DNA from 3 places in the Bacillus sp. FSL K6-6540 genome. Region 1 is predicted to be linked to each of the others. Evidence: riboswitches for the same ligand, from Rfam matches in the RefSeq annotation. Region 1 holds a riboswitch; each other region holds the start of a gene.
What was found. Region 1 has a riboswitch for S-adenosylmethionine ahead of MHH82_RS27860 (methionine ABC transporter ATP-binding protein). Riboswitches for the same ligand answer to the same signal wherever they lie in the genome.

Region 2: another riboswitch for S-adenosylmethionine. It lies ahead of MHH82_RS35725 (5-methyltetrahydropteroyltriglutamate--homocysteine S-methyltransferase); the one in region 1 lies ahead of MHH82_RS27860 (methionine ABC transporter ATP-binding protein).
Region 3: another riboswitch for S-adenosylmethionine. It lies ahead of metA (homoserine O-acetyltransferase MetA); the one in region 1 lies ahead of MHH82_RS27860 (methionine ABC transporter ATP-binding protein).

Annotation. Positions count from the first base shown of each region.
Region 1 covers NZ_JBBOXH010000001.1:6,203,575-6,209,932, reverse strand. Annotated here, with positions in the region: gene MHH82_RS27880 (DUF2515 family protein) at 1-783, opposite strand, end outside; gene MHH82_RS27875 (thioredoxin family protein) at 922-1,266, shown strand; gene MHH82_RS27870 (COX15/CtaA family protein) at 1,516-2,490, shown strand; gene MHH82_RS27865 (Cthe_2314 family HEPN domain-containing protein) at 2,931-3,650, shown strand; SAM riboswitch class I at 3,772-3,918, shown strand; gene MHH82_RS27860 (methionine ABC transporter ATP-binding protein) at 4,026-5,042, shown strand; gene MHH82_RS27855 (methionine ABC transporter permease) at 5,042-5,710, shown strand; gene MHH82_RS27850 (MetQ/NlpA family ABC transporter substrate-binding protein) at 5,777-6,358, shown strand, end outside.
Region 2 covers NZ_JBBOXH010000002.1:652,146-658,503, forward strand. Annotated here, with positions in the region: gene MHH82_RS35710 (hypothetical protein) at 103-366, shown strand; gene MHH82_RS35715 (LURP-one-related/scramblase family protein) at 495-983, shown strand; SAM riboswitch class I at 1,049-1,155, shown strand; gene MHH82_RS35720 (5-methyltetrahydropteroyltriglutamate--homocysteine S-methyltransferase) at 1,238-2,371, shown strand; SAM riboswitch class I at 2,440-2,546, shown strand; gene MHH82_RS35725 (5-methyltetrahydropteroyltriglutamate--homocysteine S-methyltransferase) at 2,624-3,760, shown strand; gene MHH82_RS35730 (3-hydroxybutyrate dehydrogenase) at 3,813-4,586, opposite strand; gene MHH82_RS35735 (succinyl-CoA--3-ketoacid CoA transferase subunit B) at 4,603-5,253, opposite strand; gene MHH82_RS35740 (CoA transferase subunit A) at 5,250-5,966, opposite strand; gene MHH82_RS35745 (GntP family permease) at 5,990-6,358, opposite strand, start outside.
Region 3 covers NZ_JBBOXH010000001.1:5,803,432-5,809,789, reverse strand. Annotated here, with positions in the region: gene MHH82_RS25785 (ROK family protein) at 400-1,296, shown strand; gene MHH82_RS25780 (HRDC domain-containing protein) at 1,482-2,507, shown strand; gene corA (magnesium/cobalt transporter CorA) at 2,661-3,596, opposite strand; SAM riboswitch class I at 4,039-4,167, shown strand; gene metA (homoserine O-acetyltransferase MetA) at 4,299-5,216, shown strand; gene MHH82_RS25765 (PLP-dependent transferase) at 5,241-6,358, shown strand, end outside.

The DNA of each region.
Region 1 (6,358 bases):
ACGGTAAAAAGGATGTCTTGCCACGCGCCCCTCAATATAGTTCTGTTCATTAATGATGAGGGCGACCGTAAGCAGCGAACTGCCTTGGTCGTGCCAAAACCGTTCCCAGAACGGTGTCATGAACGATGAAACATGGAAGCGGGGGAGCAAATGGAATAAGGGCTTTCCTATTTTTCGACTGTGCATATAGAGAAGCAGCTGCGGATAGGCATCCTGAAAAATCAGCGCATTGCAGCGCTCCAGGAAACTGTACAGATGGTTTTGGAATGGGGGAGCCATGAGATCCGACATCAGCCCGCCCTTCAGATCGCTCATATTCCATCCGGCATTGCGTGATACCATATGGGCAAGCAAGGCCCAATGCAGCTCCGGATGCGACTCGTAACAGTCCAAATAGGCCTCTGTTCGGGTCACGTTGCTTCGGTTGGCGACGGCAGCGGCCTCCTGAATGCGATGAACCAGCTCTTGCTCCTCATCCGTTGGCTGCTGGTCCGGTTCATGACCGCGAATATCGCTGTGACCTTCTTGCAGAGGGAGAAACGAAGAAATGCCCTGCGGCAGATAGGGATGGGAGGAGAGAATGTTCTTGAGCTGCCTGCGAATGGCCTTAACGGCTGTAGGATCCCACTGCAATTCATGCCTGTTCATCCGAAGCTTTAAGGAATATCGCCAAGCTGCCATCATACCCGACCATGATTCTGCCAGGGCTCGCGGAATGGCAGCTGTCCATGCCCCGTAATCCCTGCCCCGATTTGGTTTGTCCTTGGCTCCGTGCGAGTGCATGCCGGTTGTCACCTGCACTTTCTGATGATAATTCCAGACCGTGAACCTCATACAGTCAGTATGCTCTAAAATTTGACTTCCACTCAACAATTTGATTCACTAGGGGGGAAGGAACTCGACGTAAAGGGGAGATAATCAATGGAAAAAATCACTTCAGAAGCAGAATTTCAGGTTGCGATCCAGTCTCCACGACTGACCGTTGCCGTATTTAAAGCGGACTGGTGCGGCGATTGCAAGTTTATCGATCCATTCATGCCGGAGGTTGAGACGAAGTTCTCCAACCAATTGACTCTGGTGGAAGTTGACGTCGATGCTGTCGGTGACGTGAGTCAGCAGCAAAATATTCTGGGCATCCCTAGCTTTGTTGCATACTCTGACGGACGCGAGCTGGTTCGCTACGTTAACAAACTCCGCAAATCGCGCGAGGAGATTGAAGATTTCCTGCAGCGTGCCGTGGACGTATACGGTACGATTCACAAGTAAGCAGTGACGATAGCACCGCCGCCTTTGAGCTATAACGGGCGGCGGTGTTGTTTTTACATTGGATATTATGAGGGGGATTGTGAAGTCAAGTACCTTGAGCATGAAGGTTTTGTTCATTTTTGAACATTTTGTCACAATCGCTCAAGTGACCGGGGCTGCAGAATCAGGTATAATGAAATGTGGACTGTATATGATGCGATCCTGTATAGGTTTTGAATAGTGAATGATTATGAGCAGCAGGTGAGATAAGTGAACGATAAACAATTAAAGTGGCTGAGTTACATAACATGCTTAATTATGTTCTGCGCGACTTTCGGGGGCATGGTTGTGACAAAGACGGGGTCGGGGCTTGGCTGCGGCCAAGAGTGGCCGCTGTGCAACGGTAAATTTGTTCCCGCTTACACGGTGTCCTCGATGATTGAGTATTCCCACCGGGCCGTAAGCGGAATGGCCGGCTTGGCCGCCTTGGCTTCGCTGATCGCGTTCTGGAAGTACAAGCGGGACCGCCGGGATTTGATGGCTTACGTCATCGGAACCTCGATATTCGTCGTGGTACAAGCCATCATGGGGGCCCTCGCGGTGGTTAAACCTCAGTCGGCGGCGATCATGGCGCTGCATTTTGGCTTCTCGCTGATTGCTTTTGCCAGTTCGGTCATGCTGGCTCTGGGCATGCGCCGAATCGAACAAGCGAAGGGGCCCGTTGACCTGGAGCGTTTGCCGCGGGTGGGAAAGGGCTTCCGCAATTTGGTCTGGGGCACAACGTTGTACAGCTACATCGTGGTGTATATCGGTGCATTCGTCAGCCATACCGATTCCCGGGAAGGCTGCTCCGGCTGGCCGTTATGTAACGGAGAAGTGATACCGGAGCTGAGCGGAGGGGTCGGCATCGCCTTTATGCACCGCGTGGCCGCGCTTCTGCTGCTGATCGTGGTGGCGGTGATGGGGCATTTTGCATATTGGCGCAATCGCGATAACCGTGAAATCCAGATGCTGGGCATTTCGGCAACCATGCTGTGCCTGCTGCAGGTGTTCAGCGGCGCTCTCATTATGGCTACGATGCATAACGAGGAAGTTTACGTATTCTCCGCACTGGGGCATACGCTGCTGATCTCGGCGCTGTTCGGCGTACTCTGTTATTTAAGCGTCCGGGTATGGCAGCTCAGCAAGCCGCTTGAAGCCGAAATACGGAAGGGCCACGACGTGCCCCGCGAAAAGATCGTATAAGGAAGAACGCCGATCATTCCGTAAAGAAAATCCAATATCCTATAGCATACATGCATGCAAAGTCCCCGGACCGGAGTTCGAGGGCTTTGTTGTATAGAAAGGAGCTGCCGGCAGCGGTATCGAAAAGGTTTGATAAGGCAACGAATTTGTTTATATTTAATAACACCGGAGAAATCACAAGTCGCTCCATGCTCCATGCTATGGAGTTGTCTTCCCGTTTCGGGGGCATCCTAACAGGACGAACCCAGATTGGCGCAGCAGATGATGGGTCATCTGATAGTCATGGGATGCCGAAGGGCCTGATGGCGATCCGGATGAGTTGCCCCCGCGCGAGGATATCGCCGTGAAGACGGCCGCTGAGCGCTGGAATGAGTATATTGGCATTAGCACAATCGAGATCAAGAACCAAGGTTAATCTGATGACGCGAGGGGGTACCGCCATGCTTCGAATGTTACTTGGGGAACAGCCCCGGCAGAATAACGGCCTGCTTGAGGAAGCCATCGAATCGATGGTGAAGACAACCCGGCTGCTGCAGAAGGAAATGGATAAAAATCAAGATCCGACGCATGATTTTCGCAAGCTGGAGATTTGGACCCGGGGACTGATCGTCTCCCTGGATGAGCTGGAGCAGAGCTGGAATGCGGCCAAGCATTTCAGTCAATCGGTCCAATCGGGTTACATCGATGATATGTCGATTCAGGAGCAAGGGGAATATCAACGATATGTGTATTTTTACAAAAACGGCTTCATCCGCGTATTCTCGATCCTTGACAAGCTGGGCACGGTGCTGAACGATTTGTTTGATCTGCATACCTCCAAGGTTAAGGCGCATTTTTCTTATTTTACGGTCCTGCGGCAGTTCAGATTTTTGAAGGCCCACGGTGAGCTGGCTGAAGAGCTGGAAGCGATCAAGGATCGCTACAAAGCACCGCTGAACGCGCTCAGGAAAAGGCGCAACGCTGAAATTCACTACATGAACTCCGAGATGCAGGATGATTTGTGGCAGCGCCATCAAGGGCTGTCCGACAAAATCGAGCTGGAGGATATCGACAAGCACCTGGACGATCTCCAACAGGGCATCGATATGGTATGCCGCAGCCTGGCCGCCTCGTATAAATATACGAACAAGCTGTGGACTGAAAATGGAGTGCGGGCTTAGGCACAAAATCGCCATGAAATTCCTTTTGACAAAAGCCTGAAAAGAATCTATACTAACTATTGCATTCATTAAATGTTATCAAATCAGATCAATTTAATCGGAAAAATTTCATATCGATGTTTTCTTATCGAGAGAGGCGGAGGGACAGGCCCGATGAAGCCCGGCAACCGACTTCTTGCGCACCATTGCTTAATGCGATGACGCTTGGAGTGACATGGTGCTAATTCCTTCAAAGCTATGGAATACCTTCAGCTTTGACAGATGAGAAAAGGCGTTGACTTTTACGTAAAGAGGGCCCTTTTTGATTCTACAAAAAGAGGCTCTTTTCTTTTGGGTAAATAGATATGAAGCTAAGGAAAAAGGAGGATTATCGGATTGATTGAGCTCAAGCAATTGACGAAGCAGTACGGAAAAGCCGGGTCATTAACAACTGCGTTGTCCGAATTGGATTTGTCGATTGAAAAAGGAGAAATTTTCGGAGTGATCGGACACTCCGGTGCAGGGAAAAGTACATTGATCCGCTGCATCAATTTACTGGAGCGTCCCACCTCGGGCGAGGTGTGGGTGAACGGCAAAAATTTGACGTCGCTCGGCAAGAAGCAGCTTCAGGCGGAGCGCCGTAGAATCGGCATGATCTTTCAGCACTTTAACCTGCTGTCTTCCGCGACGGTGTACGATAACATTGCGTTTCCGCTGCGTCTGATCAAGACGCCGAAGGCCGAACTGGAGCGCAAAGTATCCGAGCTGCTGGCTTTGGTCGGCTTGGAGGCGCATCGCGACAAATACCCGTCCCAGCTGTCAGGGGGCCAGAAGCAGCGGGTAGGCATCGCCAGGGCGCTCGCGAGCGATCCCGAAGTGCTGCTGTGCGACGAGGCCACTTCGGCCCTTGACCCGCAGACGACGGATTCGATTCTGCGCCTGCTGCTGGACATTAACAAAAAGTTTCATCTGACGATCGTACTGATTACCCATGAGATGCATGTAATCCAGAGCATTTGCGACCGGGTCGCCGTTATTCATCAGGGCGGCATCGTAGAGCAAGGACCGGTAGCGGAAGTGTTCCTGAAGCCGAAGCATGAAGTGACGCAGGAATTCATCCGCCAGGAGATGGACAGCGGCGAAGCGCTGCGGCTGGCTATGCAGGGTCAGGTAAACGGCCCTTCAAGAGCGGTTCAAATCACGTTCCTAGGGTCGAAAACGTACGAATCGATCCTGTCCCATACCGTTCATGAGACAGGCGTGAATTTTGCGATTCTGCAGGGTACGATCTCTACGATCAAAGATACGCCGTACGGCCAGCTCATCGTCCGTTTCGAAGGGGAAGAGCGCGCGATTGAAGATACGATCCGGAAGCTGCTTGAACAAGGACTAGACGTGGAGGTGATTCATTGATGTTCGGACTTGATTTTACCCAGATCGACTGGAAAGAGATATGGACGGCAACATTGGATACCCTGCGGATGCTGGGAGCTTCGGCCTTGTTCAGCTTCATCATCGGACTTCCTGTCGGCGTGCTGCTCTACATGGCCGCAAGGTCCACGTCCGGGTTGGTACGCTTCGGCTACACGATTCTGTCGTTCATTGTAAACATTCTGCGCTCGGTTCCGTTCATCATCCTGATCGTGGCGATGATCCCGATTACGAAGTCGATCGTAGGAGTTTCGTACGGCGTGCTGGGCACCATTCCGCCGCTCGTGATCGGCGCTGCTCCATTCTTTGCAAGGCTCGTGGAAACGGCTTTGAATGAAGTGGATAAAGGCGTGATTGAGGCGGCTCATGCCATGGGCTCTTCGACAAGCCAAATCGTATGGAGGGTGCTCCTTCCGGAGGCGCGTCCGGGTCTGCTGGCCGGGATGACCATCACGATTGTAACCCTGGTATCTTACACCGCGATGTCCGGTCAAGTCGGGGGCGGCGGTTTAGGGGATTTGGCCATTAAGTATGGCTATTACCGTTATGAGACCGAGATCATGATTCTGGCTGTCGTGCTGATGATTGTCCTGGTCCAGCTGCTGCAGATGGCAGGAGATCGTCTGGTGCGGCATTTTACAAGAAAATAACGGATTGATGAGGCTTCAAGAAAGACAATATATAAATAATATATTTTTCGGAGGGAGAGTTTTAGAATGAAAAAATGGACATTGGCATTGATCAGCTTGACCTTGGTTACGTTGCTGGCTGCATGCGGCAGCAAGCCTGCGGATAACGCATCCGAGCCAGGGGGAACAACGGGAGGCGGCGGTCAAGAGACCGTGACCTTGAAAGTAGGGGCTTCGCCATCACCGCATGCCAAGATTCTCGAGCATATCAAGCCTGCGCTTGAAAAAGAGGGCGTAAACCTGGAAATCGTAGAATTCACGGATTATGTGCTGCCGAATACGCAAGTGGATTCCAAAGAAATCGACGCGAATTTCTTCCAGCACAAGCCTTACCTGGATAACGAAATCAAAGAGCGCAAGCTGGACCTGGAGTCCGTGATCGCCGTGCACGTGGAGCCGCTGGGTGCGTACTCCAAAACCATTACATCTGTGGATGAGCTGAAGGATGGAGCGGTTGTAGCCATTCCGAATGATCCTTCTAATGCTGGCCGAGCATTGACGCTGCTGTCCAAGAACGGCGTGATTAAGCTGAACGACGAAAGCAAGCTGGAAGCAACCGCCAAGGATATCGTAGAAAATCCGAAGAACCTGGAGTTCAAGGAAGTTGAA
Region 2 (6,358 bases), on a different contig from region 1:
TCGTCGATAGTAACTATAGAACCAATCATCAACAAGAGCAAACAGCGTGATTCAAGACTATTTTCAGGTCATCAGGTTATACTGTTTTAGAGGGACAGTTTCTTGTTATTTATTGATTTAGAATTTTTTGAATACTTTTTGACTTTTTATCCGTACAATAGAGAGTACCAAAACTTTTTTTGGGAGGTATGTAATATGATCCTATTTATTATCATCGCATTATGCGGCTATCTTCTTTTTTCTTTCAGCAAGGACAATCGCCGCAAACCGCAAAAGACAAGCCCTCTGCCAGCAGCTGCACCTCATCACAACAACCTAATCGACCTTGACGCCATCCGCCAAAAACGCCGGATGCATCTTTCCTAATTCTATATTTCAAATGAAAAGGCTGCTGAATCACGCAGCCTTTTAAAATTGTTTTGATTTAGAGCCTGAAACCTTTTCGCCACCTATCCGTAATTTCATACAAGGCAAACCCAAAGGAGACTTCAGCAATGATCGAGTTATTTATGAAACAAAAAATGTTCTCATTTAAAGATGCATTTCACATTTATGACCGGGATGAACAAGAAACATTCAAGGTGGAGGGGCGTTTTTTCTCGTTAGGAGACTCATTACAAATGACAGACTCATCCGGGAAAACGCTCGTTTCCATAGAACAAAAACTAATGTCTTTATTGCCGCGCTATGAGATTTCAATTGGCGGGAAAACAGTTTGTGAGGTAACGAAGAAAGTAACGTTTTTCAAACCGAAATTTGTGATTTCCGGGCTTAACTGGGAAATCGATGGTGATTTATGGAGGGATGAATTCCAGCTGACGGACGGGGAAAATGTCCGGATGTCAGTGAGCAAAAAGTGGCTCAGTTGGGGTGATTCCTATCACTTGCAGATTGCAAACGAGGGAGATGTTCTGATTTGCACTGCCATCGCTATCGTGCTTGATATGGTTTTATATAACGATGAAGATGAAAGTATTTTCTAAAAAGCATTGACAATTGATCCAAAAGTAATAATATTAAGATAATTGAAATCTGAATATGAAGTTGTACCTTATCAAGAGAGGTGGAGGGACTGGCCCTATGATACCCGGCAACCGCTGTTTCAAACAGAATGGTGCTAAATCCTTAAGAACATTGCGTTCTTGCAGATGAGGCGGAGATTTGATCGTTCAAGCTCTTCCTTACACAAAGGAAGAGCTTTTTACATGCTCAATATTTCAGAAAAGAGGCGAATAACATGGCTCAACAAACGAATGTTGCAGGACAAAAAACAGAAAAACAACGCAAAGCACCTTTCCGCGCCGATCATGTCGGCAGCTTGCTTCGTTCCGTTCCGGTAAAGGAAGCCCGGCAAAAAAAAGTGGCTGGTGAGATGACAGCGGAACAGCTTCGTGATATCGAAAATCAAGAGATCACCCGCATCGTGGAAAAACAAAAAGAAATCGGTCTCGATGTGGTAACAGACGGGGAATTCCGACGTTCCTGGTGGCATTATGACTTCCTGGAAGGGCTTGACGGTGTGGAACCGTTCATCCCGGCTGAGGGAATTCAGTTCCATAACACAAAAACGAAAGCGCGCAGCATCAAAGTGACGGGAAAACTCGATTTTACGAGCCACCCAGCGCTTGCTGATTATCAATTTTTACATGAGATTGCTGGTAACGCGACGCCAAAATTGACCATTCCCAGCCCAAATATGCTGTTTTTTGGCGAAAAGGCGGATAAAGGGATTTATGACGATCAAGAGGAATACTTTCATGATCTGGCCCAAGCGTACAAAAAAGCAATCAAAGCCTTCTATGATGCTGGCTGCCGTTATCTCCAGCTCGATGATACGTCATGGTCTCTCTTCTTTGAGGAAAAAGGCAGAGAGGTTGTCCGGGCGCTCGGCGGCGATCCAGAAACATTGCCAGCCATATTTGCCAAAACAATTAACGATGCCGTCGCAGACCGGCCTGACGATTTAACGATCACAATGCACATTTGCCGCGGCAACTTCCGCTCAACCTGGGCGGCATCAGGAGGGTACGACGCTTTAGCGGAAACGATTTTGGACGGCTTAAACCTTGACGGCCTTTTCTTGGAATACGATGATGACCGCTCCGGAAACTTTGATCCGCTCCGTTTTGTGAAGCGCAAGGATCTGCAAATTGTGCTCGGCTTGATCACATCGAAATACGGCGAGCTTGAAAATCCTGAGGATGTGAAACGCCGTATCAATGAAGCCGCGCGTTTTGTCAGCTTGGACCAGCTATGCCTGAGCCCGCAGTGCGGTTTCGCCTCTACAGAAGAAGGCAACCTTCTGACAGAGGAGCAGCAATGGGCAAAGCTTCGCCATGTCATCGACATTGCCAACGATGTGTGGAGATAATCTATCATTGACAGAAATAGAAAATGTGTGAATAATAGATACTATCAGAAAATTTCATAAAAAGGTTTTCCTTATCAAGAGAGGTGGAGGGACTGGCCCTGCGATACCCGGCAACCGCTGTTTAACAGAATGGTGCTAAATCCTTTAGAGCAATGATTGCTCTTGAAGATAAGGTTGAGATTGTCACGCAAGCTCTTCCTTATCCAAAGGAAGAGCTTTTTTACATTTGAATGGAAAGAAGGAATGGACAACATGTCACAACAAACAACACCCGCAGAACAAAAATCACTTCAAAGAAAAAAACCGCCGTTTCGCGCGGATCAAGTCGGAAGCCTGCTAAGGTCTGAGCCCGTCAAAAAAGCGCGGCTGCAAAAAGCGGCCGGCGAAATGACCGCTGAGCAGCTTCGCCAAATTGAAAACGATGAAATCATCCGCATTGTGGAAAAACAGAAGGAAACCGGCCTGAACGTCGTGACAGACGGTGAATTCCGCAGAGCATGGTGGCACTTTGATTTCCTGGAAAACTTAGATGGCGTTGAGCCGTTTACTCCTGAGCAAGGCATTCAATTCCATAACGTACAGACAAAAGCACGCGGCATTAAAGTCACAGGCGATATCGACTTTTCAACACACCCAATGCTTGAAGATTACTCATTTCTCCATAGCATTGCCGGTGACGCGACGCCAAAGATGACCATTCCAAGCCCGAATATGCTGTTTTTCCGCGGGAAATTGGAAAAAGGTGCATACAAAAACGACTATCACCTTTTCCAGCATGATGTATCCAAAGCATATAAAAAAGCGATTCAAGCGTTTTATGACAGAGGCTGCCGCTACCTCCAGCTTGATGATACAGCGTGGGCCGTTTTCTTATCAGAAAAAGGCTTAAAACAAATCGAAGCGTTCGGAACAACGCCTGATGAGCTTCGCCAGCTGTTTGCGAAATCGATTAACGACGCGATTGCAGACCGCCCGGATGACTTGACGGTAACCATGCATATTTGCCGCGGCAACTTCCAGTCCACTTGGACAGCGGAAGGCGGCTATGACGCAGCAGCCGAAACCATTTTTGACGGCTTGAATCTTGACGGACTTTTCTTAGAGTATGATGATTCACGCTCAGGCGGATTTGAGCCGCTACGTTACGTAAAACGGTCTGATCTTCAGCTTGTTCTTGGCTTAGTGACATCTAAATTCGGTGAGCTTGAAAATCCGGATGACGTGAAACGCCGTATCGAAGAAGCGTCCCGTTATGTAAGCTTAGACCAGCTTTGCCTCAGCCCTCAATGCGGATTTGCTTCAACTGAGGAAGGCAACAAGCTGACTGAAGAAGAGCAATGGGCGAAGCTCCGCCATGTGGTTGAGATCGCTAATGATGTTTGGAAATAAGCAAAGAAAAAACACACTTGATTCCCTAGCGGAGCAAGTGTGTTTTTTTATGTCACTGTGCGGTGTAGCCCCCATCAAGGACGACAGCCTGCCCAGTGACGCCCTTCGCCTTCTCGCTTGCCAAAAACACGGCATAATCCGCAATTTCCTTGACGGAAAGCAGTCGCTTTTGCGGCACAAGCGGAAAAATGACTTGTTCAAGTACAGAGTCGTAAGGGACATTTCTAGTTTTCGATAGATCGCTAAGCTGATTGCGTACAAGCTGGGTATCGACATAACCCGGGCAGAGCGCATTGACTGTAATGCCGTGGGGCGCGCCTTCCAGCGCCCCTACTTTTGTGAGTCCAATGACGCCGTGCTTGGCGCTATTATAAGCGGATTTCCCTGCAAAGCCGACTAATCCATTAACAGACGCGATATTAATGATTCTGCCAAACTGCTGTTTTTTCATGATCGGAAAAACATGCTTCATTGCAATAAAGGGGGCCGTCAGCATGACCTTGATCAGCTGTTCAAAGGTGTCTGTCGGAAACTCTTCAATCGGAGCGACGTGCTGAATACCGGCATTGTTCACCAGAATATCCAAGCGGCCGTATTGTTTTTGGATGACGTTCACCGTATCAGCAACTTGCGCTTCCTTTGTCACATCATACGGAATGGCCGCCGCGTCAAAGCCTTCTTCTGCAAGTTTGGAGGCTGCTTTTTCACATGCTTCCGGACGGAGGTCTGAAACGATGACGCTGGCACCTTCCCGGGCGAATTCTCTTGCCATTTCGAATCCGATTCCGCCGGCAGCCCCTGTCACCAAGGCGACTTGTTTTCTCATGTCAAACACCTTCCCATTAAGAATTGAGTACAGACTGGCTTACAGCGAAATCAGCTTCTGTTTTTTCATAAACCTCTTCAATTGTGACACCATCCTGAAGCTCCGTCAGTGTCATGCGGCCGTTCACAAAATCAAATACAGCCAAATCCGTAATCAGCCTGTGCACGACTTTCTGGCCTGTCAGCGGAAGGGAGCATGTTTTTTTCACCTTTGATTCACCATGCTTATTGACGTGCTCCATGATGACAACGATCCGTTTCGCCCCGTTGACGAGATCCATAGCGCCGCCCATCCCTTTTACCATTTTGCCCGGGATCATCCAATTGGCCAAATCACCCTGCTCCGAAACCTCCATTCCACCAAGAATAGCCAAATCGATATGCCCGCCTCTTATCATCGCGAATGACTCAGCGCTGTCAAAATAAGAGGCGCCCGTCACTTCAGTGATCGTTTCCTTTCCCGCATTGATCAAATCCGCGTCTTCCGTTCCTTCCAGAGGATAGGGGCCAATTCCGAGCAAGCCGTTTTCCGACTGAAGCATGACGTGAACGCCGTCGGGTATCTCATTTGCGACAAGCGTCGGCATTCCAATCCCGAGATTCACATTCATGCCGTCCTTGATTTCTTGTACAGCCCGTTTGACCATTCGTTTTCTCGCTTCCTTCACTTGGCCTCACCCTTTCCCGATGCTTGCTGAACTGTTCGTTTTTCAATCCGTTTTTCTTGGCTCGCGCCAAGCACGACATGCTGTACGTAAATTCCCGGCGTATGGATGTGATCTGGATCGAGCTCTCCTGCTTCCACGATTTCTTCCGCCTCGGCAATCGTGATCTTGCCTGCCATGGCGGCAATGGGATTGAAATTTCTCGCCGTTTTCCTAAAAACCAAATTGCCCATGGTGTCCGCTTTCCACGCTTTGACGATCGCCACATCGCCGGTAATGCCTCGCTCCAGCACATAAGTCCGGCCGCCGAATGTTTTATGTTCTTTTCCCTCGGCTATGGAGGTGCCGACGCCTGTCGCCGTATAAAATCCCGGTATGCCTGCACCGCCTGCACGAATTCTCTCAGCGAGCGTTCCTTGGGGAACAAGCTCGACCTCAAGCTCTCCGCTTAAAAACTGCCGCTCAAAAATTTTATTTTCACCGACATAGGAAGCAATCATTTTCTTGATTTGCTTGTTAGCCAGAAGCAAACCAAGCCCCCAGTCATCGACTCCGCAGTTATTGCTGACAACGGTTAAATCCTTTACTCCCTGATCTCTTATAGACAAAATGAGCTGTTCAGGGATGCCGCACAGCCCAAACCCTCCCGCGATCAGCATATCCCCATCATGAATCAGTTTCGCAGCTTCCTTGCTTGATGACAGCACTTTTCCCATATTGATGCTCCTTTCGTTTTCTTCTACACTAGACCAGTCAGGCTGTAAATCGCGATTACAGCAAATACGGCAGCCGTTTTAATGAGCGTGATCGCAAAAATATCGCGATAGGATTGCCGGTGTGTCAAACCCGTCACGGCCAGAAGCGTGATAACAGCGCCATTATGCGGCAGTGTGTCCATCCCGCCTGATGCCATTGAAATGACCCGATGCATCACCTCTGGCGGAATATTGTAAGCCTGAATCGCCTGTAAGTATTGTTCTGACATCGCGCTTAACGCAATGCCCATTCCTCCTGAAGCCGAGCCGGTGATTCCCGCCAGCGCAGTTGTCGTAACGGCGCCATTTACAAGCGGATCGGTAAAAGTATGTGAAATTCCGCTGCTCAGCTT
Region 3 (6,358 bases), 400 kb from region 1:
TTTCCGTCCGCTAATGGTACTGAGCAGAAACAGCTGGATCCGCGCTGCCGCAGGTCCGCGAGGCAGGCGTATCGGCGTTCTTTCTGGCTTTTGCCGGAGGTTTAGGCGAATTTGAGGCAACCTGGATGGGTTGCAAGCAATATACCGTGCGTCACGCAAACGCTGCCCACGGCGATTTACGTTGCGGTTAGCAATGGCGAAAGCGGGCCGGCATGGGCGTGGTGACGGTTATTGTTTTGTTCTCATGGCTGTTACTCCCGCGTCTCGGAACGGGCAGAGGCAGAGAAAGAGGCAGGCAGACTTGACGGGAGCACAATGTTTACATATGCTTCGAATAGAGCTTGTTAGCAACCATATAGAGAACAAGGCACAGCACATCGTGGAGAGGATGGAAGAAGCATGAGTTTACTTGGAGCAATTGAAGCAGGAGGAACCAAGTTCGTTTGCGGCGTGGGTACGGAGGATGGAACGGTTGTGGAGCGAGTGAGCTTTCCGACGACAACCCCTGAAGAAACCATGGCAAACGTCTTTAACTTTTTTGCGGATAAGGATATAGAGGCGATCGGAGTCGGTTCGTTCGGACCAATTGACCCGGTGAAAGGCAGCCCGACCTATGGCTGCATTACAACGACGCCGAAGCCGCATTGGAGCAATTACAATATCGTCAAAGCATTGGAAGAGCGTTTTGACGTTCCGATCGGGTTTGATACCGATGTAAATGGAGCGGCTCTTGGAGAATATACGTGGGGGGCGGCCCAGGGACTGGACAGCTGTCTTTATATCACCATCGGAACGGGAGTAGGGGCAGGTGCAGTGGTATCCGGCGAACTGATTCACGGCCTGTCCCATCCGGAGATGGGGCATATCTACGTCCGCCGTCATCCCGAAGACAAATATGAAGGAACCTGTCCTTATCATGCAGACTGTTTGGAGGGGCTTGCTGCGGGACCGTCTCTGGGCAAACGCTGGGGTGTTCCCGGCGTGGAATTGACGCCGGATCATCCGGCTTGGGAGATGGAAGCTTATTATCTCGCTCAAGCGCTGATGAATTATGTCCTCATCCTGTCCCCTCAGCGGATCGTGATGGGTGGAGGCGTGATGAAGCAGGAGCAGCTGTTCCCGCTGATCCGCACGAAGCTTCAAGAGCTCCTGGCAGGATATGTTCAGCATCCAAGCCTTCATGACGGGATCGATCAATTCATCGTTCCGCCGATGCTCGGCGATAATGCGGGTCTCTGCGGCGCATTGGCATTGGCCAAGCTGGCAGTGGATGAAGCCAAAAGCATTCAAGCTTAGCCTGATTTCTTATATAGGGCAAGTTCAAAATGGATTGGATTCTATTACAGATTATGGTATTATAGTTTCAACAGTATAATGTATGGAACGAAGGAAGCACCTTTCTTGCCGCTGCGCGGAGGAGAGGTGCTTTTTTGCGTTGTTCCGCCTTTATGCTGATTGTGTAAACGGGAGGTTATCGAGGGATGCAAATTGTGTTCATGAATCGGATGAGCGGAGCGGATGAGTCAGGTCATCTCCGTTCGGCCCAAGTATGGATCGGCGAGGAAGAAGGAGGATGGCGACTCGGCTGGCGGAATATGGAACCGGACGGTGAAGTTTCCGATGACGAATGGTATGAAGGCAACTCATGGAATGAGCTGCTATGCGTGTATCGGCACCAGCTTGCGAAGAAGCTCGGAGAAGGCTTCCGCCCGCTAATCGAAGGGGTATTCCATGAACCGGGGGAGACCGTGAGCAAGAATCTCGGCACTCAGAAACTGCAGTGTTACAGCGAGCTGTATGGATCGGAGGAGCTGTACACGGAGTTGTGCGCCTGGCGCAGGAGAAAGGCCGCATCCGGAAGAAAAGCGCCCTATTTCATTGCCAGCAACCGGGTGCTGCGCATGATCAGCGCCTTTGTTCCCCAGAGTGAGGAAGAGCTGCTGCAGCTTCCGGGAATCGGGGTTAGCAAGGCTTCGGAGCACGGGGTGGAATGGCTGGAAATTACAGCGAAAACCGAGCGAACCACAACGTTTCCCCTGGATTGGGTGGATGCGCAGCTGCCGGAAGAGGAGTTCTTGTCCTGGCTGTATAAACAGAAGGAACAGAGATATCAGCAGGAGCTTGAACGCTTCCGAACCCGCCGTGCGATGCTGATTGGCATAGCCGAGGGCGCTTCGCTGACCGAGCTTGAAGCGCGTACCTCGCTGTCGCGTCGGGATTTGGTCGAGGAGTTGGAAGGGCTTGAGAAGGAAGGCTATGATACGGAGCAACTGCTCCAGGTCGAATTGAACACGATGACGGCTGCGGAGCAGGAAAACGTATGGAAGGCGTTTGAAGAGTTGGGCGATACGTTTCTTAAACCTGTGTTACAGCGGGTATACGGACAGGGACAAGCCGAGAACGCAGAATCAGAAGAGCTGGGCGGAACGGAGAGGCTGTATGAGCGGCTTCGTCTCATACGGATCCGCTTTCGGCGGGATCAGCCCGGCAAAGCGAATGCCGGTTAATCTGCCTTAAACGAAGTCAGGACGGATTCTCCCGGTTGCAGGGAGATCCGTCCTGATGCTAATTCGCCGTGCTTGTAAATTGAGTTGTAGTTGCGGCGGTTCGTATGAACCGTTGTGATCCGGTCAATACTCGCCCCTTTTGACCAGGGTGTCTTATATCCAATCCTTTTTACGGAACAGATAAAACATGAGCGCGCCGGCAAAAACCATGATGCCGATAACCACATAATAGGAATATCTCCAATGAAGTTCCGGCATATACTCAAAGTTCATGCCGTAGATGCCCGTAATCAGCGTCAATGGAATAAAGATCGTTGTAATAGCGGTAAACACGCGCATGATTTCATTGGCCCGATTGGCGATACTGGATTGGTAGGCTTCCCGAAGGTTCCCCATGAGATCCCGATAGGTCTCGAACGTTTCGGAAATTTTAACGGCATTTTCATAGATATCGCTGAAGTATTTCTGCAGCTGGTCATCGATCAGCCGAAGATCTTTTTTGTTGAGCGTATTGATAACTTCCTTCTGAGGTCCAAGCACCTTTTTCAACCAAAGAATCTCGCTTCGCAGACCGATGATTTCGCTGAGATGGGATTTTTTGGTATGCATCAGAATGTCTTCCTCCAGCTTTTCAATCCGTGCTTCAATTCGGTCCCCTACGGAGAAGTAGTTGTCCGTGACGAGGTCGATCAAGAGATAGAGGAAGCGGTCAGGCGTGCTGACTTCATCCTCCCAGAGAAGCGGTTTGACGGTGCGAAGCTCATGGATCTTTTGCTTGGTCACCGTAATAATAAAATGCCTGCCCAGGAAAACATTCAATGCCCGAAGGAAAATCTCTTCGTCGTCAAACCGGATGCTGTTCACGACGATAAAATAGTGGTTCTCGTATATTTCAATTTTGGGACGCTGCTCCTCTTCGCTGAGGCAATCCTCAACGGCAAGATCATGCAGGGAGAAGAGGGGCTGCAGTTCGGCTAAATCATCCACGTCCGCATCCAGCCAGTAGAAGCCGCTGGCCGGAGCTGTCAGCGTCATTTCGATGTCATCAACAGGGGTAAATACGCCCGAATCGACCAACCGGATTTTCATCTGATATCACTCCTTTGTCTAATCCAAGCTGCTTAAGTCAAGCAGTTAAGGCACAGGATATCAGCCCACCGGTGTACGGGCATAAATCGAGGAAGGTTAGAATACGATAAAAAGCGCATGAAAAATAACGCTGCCCTCTGCCGGTAAGCTGATCTTGATCCTATGCGGTTGTGCGTCTTGTGCATCCAGTTTCTGGCTCGGGTCACCGTCCATCTTCCATGTCACCTCTTTCATACTCGGTTTTAAACAGCACTTGTCTAGTATAACGCCGGGTGTAGGACCTTTCAAGTGAAATCCGGAGCAGTCCAAGGGCCATGATATAGGGTATGGAAACCTTTGGTGAAGTGTGACAAACTCATGAAAAGGTTCTTGACGAAAAATTGAGGATGATTTAAAGTAGGTATCAATTACGAAACAATTCCAAACAACTGAATAAAGCGAAATCTTATCAAGAGCAGGTGGAGGGACTAGCCCTATGAAACCCGGCAACCGGCGGCAACATCGCACGGTGCTAATTCTTGCAGGAGATACGACGATTGTATAAGCCGTTGTATAGCCTGACAGATGAGAGAGGCGCATTGTGATACGTATATGATGACCTTTCTCTACTTCGAGAAAGGTCTTCTTGCGTTTATACAGTCTAACGCTCTTTCTCACAGCTTTATGGATGTATCATTTCATATTTCGAAGGAGTGAGCCGAGATGCCAATTAAAATTCCGGATGCCCTGCCGGCAAAGGAAGTTCTGGCTGGAGAAAACATTTTTGTCATGGATGAGAGTCACGCGTTTCATCAGGATATCCGCCCGCTGCGGATTGCGATCCTCAATTTGATGCCAACCAAGGAAACGACGGAGACCCAGCTGCTGCGATTGATCGGCAACTCCCCGCTCCAGGTGGATGTCGTCCTTCTTCACCCGAGTTCCCACGTATCGAAGAATACGTCGGCCGAGCATTTGAAATCATTTTACAAAACCTTTGAAGAAGTGAAGAACCGTCGTTTTGACGGCATGATCATTACAGGAGCTCCGGTCGAGCAGCTGGAGTTCGAAGAAGTGAATTACTGGGATGAGCTTACTGAAATTTTTGAATGGACCAAGACCCATGTAACCTCCACGCTCCATATCTGCTGGGCGTCGCAAGCCGGGCTTTATTATCATTACGGCGTGCCGAAATACAGCCTCGAGGAAAAGTGCTTTGGCGTATTTCCGCATACGATCAATGAAGCGTGTACCAAGCTGCTCCGCGGATTTGACGAAATGTTCTTTGTTCCGCATTCCCGTCATACGGAAGTTCGGCGCGAAGACATAACAGGCGTGGATGATTTGGTCATCCTGTCCGAGTCCGAGGAAGCAGGGATTTATTTGGTGTCCAGCCGGGACGGCAAGCAGATTTTTGCCACAGGGCATTCCGAGTATGATGCGGACTCCCTGAAATGGGAGTATGACCGGGACGTTGCCAAAGGCATGGACATCGCGCTGCCGCGCAACTATTACCCGAACGACGATCCAACAAGAACGCCTCCGTCCATATGGCGCGCGCATGCAAACTTATTATTCACTAATTGGCTCAATTACTATGTATATCAGGAAACGCCATATGATATCGGTCCGCAAATTTAACAGCGTACGGGAGGAGAGTTTGTGATGGAGAAGAAACCTTTGAATATAGAGAGCCGGCTGGCACAGATCGGATCGGTGCAGGAACCGGTAACGGGAGCAGTGAATTTTCCGATTTATCAGGCTACGGCATACCGCCATCCTAAATTAGGCCAGAGCACGGGGTTTGATTATGCCCGCACCAAGAATCCGACACGTTCGGTACTCGAGGATGCTTGCGCCGAGCTGGAATCCGGTGACGCCGGCTTTGCCTGCAGCTCGGGCATGGCGGCCCTTCAGACGATTTTTGCGCTGTTCGGTCAAGGCGATCACCTGATTGTGTCGCTCGATCTGTACGGAGGGACGTATCGGCTGCTGGAGCGGATCATGTCCAAGTTCGGGGTAACGGCAACCTACGTGGATACAAACGACTTGGATGCGCTGGAAGGATCCAGACGACCGAACACGAAGGCCGTATTTATCGAAACGCCGACGAATCCGCTCATGATGATTACGGATATCGAAGCCGTCTGTACGTGGGCAAGACGCCATCAATTGATCAGCATCGTGGATAATACGCTGCTAACCCCGTATTTCCAGAGACCCATCGAGCTTGGGGCGGATATCGTCATACATAGCGCCACCAAGTATCTGGGAGGGCATAACGATGTGCTGGCAGGCATCATCGTGACGAAGGGCAAGGAATTATCCGAGGAGATGGCCTTCCTTCATAACTCCATCGGGGCGGTGCTGAGTCCTTCCGATTCCTACCAGTTAATGAGGGGGATGAAGACACTTGCGCTTCGCATGGACCGGCACGAATCGAATGCAACCGCGGTGGCATCCTTTTTGACAACCCACCCGGCGATCGGCGAGGTGTATTACCCTGCTCTGCCGGATCATCCGGGGCATGAGATCCAGAATCGCCAATCCAGCGGCAACACGGGCATCTTCTCCTTCAAGGTGAAGGACGCCCGCTATGTCGAACCGGTGCTGCGGCACATCAAACTGATTGCATTCGCAGAAAGCCTCGGAGGCGTCGAGTCCCTGATGACATACCCGGCGGTCCAGACCCATGCGGACATCCCGCTTGAGATTCGGGAAGCGATCGGCGTGGACGACCGCTTGCTCCGGTTCTCGGTCGGCATCGAGCATGCGGATGACCT